DNA from 2 places in the Pseudoalteromonas sp. SWXJZ94C genome. Region 2 is predicted to be linked to the other one. Evidence: predicted binding sites of a transcription regulator. Region 2 holds the regulator's gene; the other holds the start of a gene.

Region 1 (3,432 bases), on a different contig from region 2:
GATCCGACTGCAACTGACGCTATAGAGCACCACGCAGAATATATTTTACGTAAAGGCTCTAAAGATTTAGGTAGTCATACGCTTGAGGGTAGCAGACCCGGTATGGCAATGTTAGTACATGCTTGCTTACGAGTTATAGGTCGTAAAGGCTACGAAATGCTAATTGATCGTAGTATTAAAAAGGCACATTATTTTGCCGATTTAATTAAAGCAGACGAAGACTTTGAACTTGTTTCAGAGCCTGAGCTGTGCTTATTAACGTATCGTTATGTACCAAAAAAAATCAAACAAGCAATAGCTGATGCTGATGCTGCAACTAGGTTAGATATATTTGCCTCATTGAATCGTTTTACGGCCAGTATGCAAAAGCGTCAACGTGAATCGGGACGCTCGTTTGTGTCGCGTACACGTTTAACGCCTTCTAATTATGATAATCAACCTACGGTTGTATTTAGAGTCGTGCTTGCAAATCCGCTTACTTCAGGTGCTATTTTAAAAGATATTTTAGCTGAGCAAAAAGAGTTAGCTAAAACCGATCCTGTCTTTAAAAAGTACTTAAGTAAATATATGTAATTATAAACATCGTTATTTATAATTAACAAAGGCGCTCTTATTCAAGTTAGCGCCTTTTTTGTTGGTTTTTAAAAAGAGTATTTAAGAAAGGCTAAAACAGCTCGCTTTAATTATATTGCTGATAATTTGTTGTGATGGTTTTATTTTTTCTGTCGCTAAAAATTCATCAGGTTGGTGCGCTTGGTTAATAGAGCCTGGACCCATTACAATTGTTTCGCACCCTAGTTGTTGAATATAAGGCGCTTCGGTGCAGTAATTTACAGCAATCGCTTTTTGCCCCGCTATTTTTTCAGCTAACTTAACAAGCGCACTATCGGTGCTGCCGCTAAATGCCGGAATGGGGTCATGCAAATCGATAACACTAACCGCATTAGGGTATTGCTCGTTTATTTCTTTAATTGCATCAAGAACTAAAGCTTGTAACTCTTTAATACTTAAACCCGGTAACGGACGCATATCTATGTGCATTTCACAGCAACCACAAATCCTATTTGCGTTGTCGCCACCATGAATATTTCCAAAATTTAAAGTTGGGTAGGGTATTTCGAAGTGTTCTATTGAATACTTATGCTTTAATTGTTCTTTTAAGATCAGTAATTTTGCAATCACTTTATGCATAACTTCAATGGCGTTAAGACCACGTTCGGGATCGGAGCTATGACCTGAACGACCAACTACTCTAATTGCTGTGCTCATGTGTCCTTTATGAGTAAATACCGGAGTCATATCAGTGGGTTCGCCTATAATACAGCGCGCAGGTTTTAAATTTGGGTGTTTACATATTTGTTGTGCGCCTGCCATTGTTGTTTCTTCGTCGGCAGTGGCGAGTATTAAAATAGGTTGAGTTTGCTGTTTTTCATCAAGCTCACTGACAGCCTGTAATACAAAAGCAAAAAAACCTTTCATATCAATGCTTCCTAACCCATACAATTTATTATCGAGTTCGGTAAGTTTAAATGGATTATGGTTCCAACGGCTGTCGTCAAATGGCACTGTATCGGTGTGACCCGCGAGCATTAATCCGCCATCACCATTCCCTCGTTTTGCCAATAAATTATAACGTCCTTTTCCGCCTTCCAATTCAATTATTTCACAAGTAAAACCAAGGCTTTCACACCATTTTGCAAGTAGCTCAATTACATTTTTATTGCTCATGCATTCACTATCTTCAATCGAACTTATAGAAGGAGCTGCAATTAATTGTTGGTACATAGAAATAAACGATGGCAAAGGCATAAAAAAATCCAAAATAAGTATTCAATTTAATTGCATAACAATATAAAAGTATTTACTATGAATATCAATTCACTTTTTAAGCATAAATATATTAAAGTAATACTATGAAAATAATGCGACGATAATCAAAATTCATTAATAAAAAAGACTTAATTAGCGTCTAAGCTAGTTTAAGCGAACATTATAAGTAAGTAGTAACTAATTTTAAGATAACGAGTAATAAATGAATGTAGTGATTATTGGCGCAAGCGGTTACAGCGGCGCAGAGTTAGCAAGTTTAGTTGCGAAACACCCAAATTTAACTTTAACAGGTTGTTATGTATCAGAAGGCAGTTTGGATAAAAATAAGCTGCTTAGCGATTTGTACCCTGAGCATTTAGGTTTACTTGACCAACCTTTGTTGCCTCTTAGTGAATTAGCTTTAAGCGATATTAGTAATACTGCTGATTACGTATGTTTGTGTACTGATCATAAAGTAAGTGTAGATTTAGCTCCGCGTTTTTTAGCCATGGGTAAAAAAGTATTTGATTTGTCAGGAGGCTATCGCCTCGCTAGCAATGATGATTATGTTACTTATTATGGCTTTGAGCATCAGCACCCTGAATTATTAAATGAAGCAGCTTACGGTTTAGCTGAATGGAATAGCGAAGCAATTATTGCTGCACAGCTAATTGCTGTTGCAGGATGTTATCCAACAGCTGCGCTCAATGCATTAAAGCCTTTGCAACAAGCTGGTTTATTAAGCGATCAAAGTATTATTATTAATGCCGTATCGGGTGTTACGGGTGCAGGGCGTAAAGCGAGTGTTGGCACTCATTTTTGTGAGGTATCGCTTGCTCCTTATAGCTTGTTTAACCATCGCCACGGTCCTGAAATAGAACAGCATCTTGGTCACAAAGTGCTATTTACACCGCATTTAGGTAATTTTCCTCGTGGTATTTTAGAAACTATTTATGTTCAATTAAAGCCAGAGGTAACAAGTGAGCAAGTAACACAAGCGTATCAGGTACTTGCTGATGAGCCACTTATTCGTTTACTAGGCGATAAAATCCCATCAATAAAAGGTGTAGCTAAACAACCTTTCGTTGATATTGGTTGGCAGCAACAAGGATCGCAATTAATTGTTATTGCAGCAATTGATAACTTACTCAAAGGTGCTGCAGGGCAAGCTTTACAATGTATTAATTTATCAATGAATTTAGAACATACCACTGGTTTAAAAGGAGCGTTTTAAATGAGTAAAAAAACGTGGGTTATTAAACTAGGTGGTGCAGTACTTAATATAGAAAATGCAGCTAAAGCATTATTTGATGTACTTAATGAGCAACAAAATGCTCAGTTTGTAATTGTGCACGGTGGCGGTTCACTTGTTGATACTTGGTTAAAAGAAGCTGGTTTTGCCAGTGCTAAACACCAAGGTTTACGTATTAGCCCAGCAGAGCAAATGCCTTATATAGTGGGTGCGCTTGCAGGTTGTGCAAATAAACAATTAATGACTCAGGCTATTAGTGCAGGACATAAACCTGTTGGTTTAAGTCTTTTTGAGGCGGGTGTTACTGCAACTCAAAAATTAAAAGCGCTTTGCTTAGTGGGTAAATGTACAAGCAACGATGACTCTATTAT
Region 2 (3,432 bases):
ACCACTAGCTTTAACACTTTATATTATGTGCATAAACTCCGAACAATAAAAAGCCCGCAAATGCAGGCTTTTTTAATACTTGATTTAGGCTATTACGCCATGAAATCAACACCTTCTTTTATGTCTTTTTTCAATGTTTCAAGCATGTCATTTTTTGCTTTAGTTTCAAATGCGCTTAGCTCGCCGTAAGAAAGAATTTCTTCTACGCCGTTTTTACCTAAACGTACTGGATGTGCAAAGTATTCTGCATCGCCATTTTCAACAGCAACGTAAGCGTAATCTACAACGTCTTCACCTTGTAGGCCTTTAACTAAAGACATACAAAAACGTGCAGCAGCAGCACCCATTGATAATGTAGCAGAACCGCCACCAGCTTTAGCATTTACAACTTCAGTACCCGCATTTTGGATACGTGGAGTAAGTGCAGCAACTTCTTCATCAGTAAAGCTAACGCCTTCAACTTGAGAAAGTAAAGGAAGAATAGTTGTACCAGAGTGACCACCGATTACAGGAACTTTTACAGTCGCTACGTCAACGCCTTTAAGTTCAGCAACAAATGCTTCTGAACGAATCACATCAAGAGTAGTAATACCGAATACGCGTTTAGCGTCGTAAGTACCTGCTTTTTTAAATACTTCAGCAACAATTGGAACAGTGCCGTTTACTGGGTTAGTAATAATACCCACTAACGCTTTAGGACAGCTAGCAACAATGCCTTCTGCTAAAGTTTTGATGATGCCAGCATTTACATTAAATAAATCAGCACGATCCATACCTGGTTTACGTGGCATACCCGCTGGGATAAGAACGATATCAGAACCTTCAAGCGCTTTATTTAACTCATCAGCGCCAAAACCAGCTACTTTTACATCTGTTGGGATGTGAGAAAGGTCAACCGCAACACCTGGAACCACTGGTGCAACATCATAAAGTGATAATTCAGAACCAGCTGGTAAACCTGTTTTTAATAATAAAGACAACGCTTGACCGATACCGCCCGCAGCACCTAATACAGTAACTTTCATTGGAATTCTCCGTAATTTGAGGTAGGAAATACTTGTGGCACATAAGATAAAGAAATTAAGAGCTAAAAACAAATTTATCCTGCTTATTTTAAGTATATTTTCGACCATAGTCGTAAACTTATTAATTTAATAACCTCAAACTGGCAAGTTAAGTAAACAACTACTGCATAATTATTCATTATTGTGTAGAATTTACAGCATAAATAACAAAAAATGAATGTAGGCTATGCAACCACAAGATAAACAAGAAGCACTGGTAAAAGCATTTAAATCACTTTTAAAAGAAGAAAACTTTGGCTCTCAAGGCGAAATAGTTGACGCGTTAAAAGAGCAAGGCTTTGACAATATAAGCCAAAGTAAAGTATCGCGCATGCTGAGTAAATTTGGTGCTGTACGTACTCGTAATGCAAAACAAGAAATGGTTTACTGTTTACCTGCGGAAATGGGTGTACCAACAGCAAAGAGTCCGTTACGCCAATTAGTTATTGATATTATGCATAACGAAATGATGATCATTATTCGTACTAGCCCTGGCGCTGCACAATTAATAGCACGTTTACTTGATTCATTAGGCAAAGCAGATGGTGTATTAGGTACAATTGCAGGCGACGATACAATATTTATCGCTCCTGCAAAAATATCTGAAATAGACGTAACACTGGAGCGTGTACGACTTTTATTTGATAACGTTTAATAAATTAAGTAAAAGCTTAAAGCTGCTTTAAAAATCCTACTGAGGGTGCAAAAAAAGCAGAGCCCATATCGGCTTGAGTAAAATCAAGCCAATGGTCGTAGCACTCTCCTTCCCCAAGACGGCTTTTTAATACCTTTTCAAATGCAGTACCTGTAGAGGCGCATGTTATAGACAACATTCCCTGCTCGTAAACATCACCGTAAGGCATACTTTGATTTAATAGTAGTGGTTGTCCGTTTTCATCTTTTAACTCGTTACGTACAGCATGAGAGGTCTCTAAAGCTGGTGTAATCAGTGTATTATCAAGGCGTGTTCGACCCATTATTTGTTCTTGTTCACTCAACGACAAATGCTGCCATACGCTTAAATCATGTTTATAACGCTGCACATGGATATAGCTGCCTTGATCTTCAAAACTCTCTGGTTTATTTATTAATGCCGTAGCACGCTTTTTTCTTCCAAGCGCAGTATCTCCACCATAAATAAAACCGTTAAAGTCTCGACCATCCAAAAAACGAAAGTTACGAATCTGCTCCACCAACTCTACATCAGGTGCAAATAGCTTTAAAATTTGCAACGCAAATAAATGATTAACGTCTTCTCGATCAGAACGTATTTGTACAAATAAATCGCATGGCTGAACACTCATAGAGTGATCGCTGTGATTTATATTTGGAAAGCTTTGTAATTCACTCGGGATATATTCAGGTAAAATATGCGGCCAATACTGCGCACCAATAGCAACCATACAAGACAACATTGATTCAGAAAACTGATCGCTAAATTCTTCTTCAATCGCATTCACTTGCTTTAGTTTTGCGCGCAGAGACTCATCTTGACCATCAAATACATTAAAAAATAAATGCAAACCGTGTAAGTTTGCTTCAGCACAAATCCCTGATTGCGCTTGCGCCATTGTTATTCCTTAGCTTATAAACAAATAAACACGGCGAATTAAAGTTAATTATAATTCGAAGAAATTCACCGTATGAGGTTTTATTTTTATTATAACCTGTTCATTTTGCTCAAATGACTGGCCATATTGTGCAGCAACTTCAATTTCTTGTTCTGCAATCACAACAGTGTAAACATAAGCAGAGCCAATAAAACGACTGTTTAATATTTCTGCCCGCTCGCTTTGTTTATCACTTGTGTTGTCGCTAATTAGCTCTATTTGATGAGGGCGAACATATATTTGCCCAACTCTTGCCTTGTGCTTATGTAAAACATCAGACTCGACTACACCAAATGGCGTTTTATATTCAGTTGCTGTTAATGCATTTGCGCTTAAGTATATGCCCTGACCCAGAAACTCTGCAACCTCCTTTGAACTTGGTGATGTAAAAAGCTGCTCTGGCGACCCTTGTTGCGCAATTTTACCCCGATGCATAATGGCAAGCGTATCTGAAAAAGCAAATGCCTCCTCTTTTGAATGCGTAACAAACACAGCCGATACTTGTTGGGTTTTAATAATTCGACGAATATCAGCAATTAATTCAAAGCGTACTTGCGTATCTACATTTGAAAAAGGTTCATCGAGTAATAGTAAACTTGGTTTGTAAGCAAGTGCGCGAGCAATCGCAACACGTTGTTGTTGACCACCAGAAAGTTGATGCGGGAACCTATCGGCACAACCAATTAAGTGCACGAGTTTAAGCATTTCATCAACGCGTTGCTGTTTTTGAGCTTTATTCATTTTACTTAGCCCAAATG

Evidence for each region. Region 2 encodes ArgR, which controls arginine synthesis, uptake and breakdown. Its sites were predicted from a motif close to ANTGAATANNTATTCANT; they were not measured.
Region 1: a site for ArgR is predicted at 1,866-1,883, ahead of argC (N-acetyl-gamma-glutamyl-phosphate reductase). Genes of this name have one in related genera too.

What each region holds. Positions count from the first base shown of each region.
Region 1 is NZ_JADYXF010000048.1:6,909-10,340, reverse strand. Features, by position in the region: gene panP (pyridoxal-dependent aspartate 1-decarboxylase PanP) at 1-573, shown strand, start outside; gene argE (acetylornithine deacetylase) at 655-1,809, opposite strand; gene argC (N-acetyl-gamma-glutamyl-phosphate reductase) at 2,033-3,043, shown strand; gene argB (acetylglutamate kinase) at 3,044-3,432, shown strand, end outside.
Region 2 is NZ_JADYXF010000059.1:4,410-7,841, forward strand. Features, by position in the region: gene ispB (octaprenyl diphosphate synthase) at 1-8, shown strand, start outside; gene mdh (malate dehydrogenase) at 93-1,025, opposite strand; gene argR (transcriptional regulator ArgR) at 1,252-1,719, shown strand; gene I6F65_RS19065 (Dyp-type peroxidase) at 1,736-2,635, opposite strand; gene I6F65_RS19070 (ABC transporter ATP-binding protein) at 2,684-3,432, opposite strand, start outside.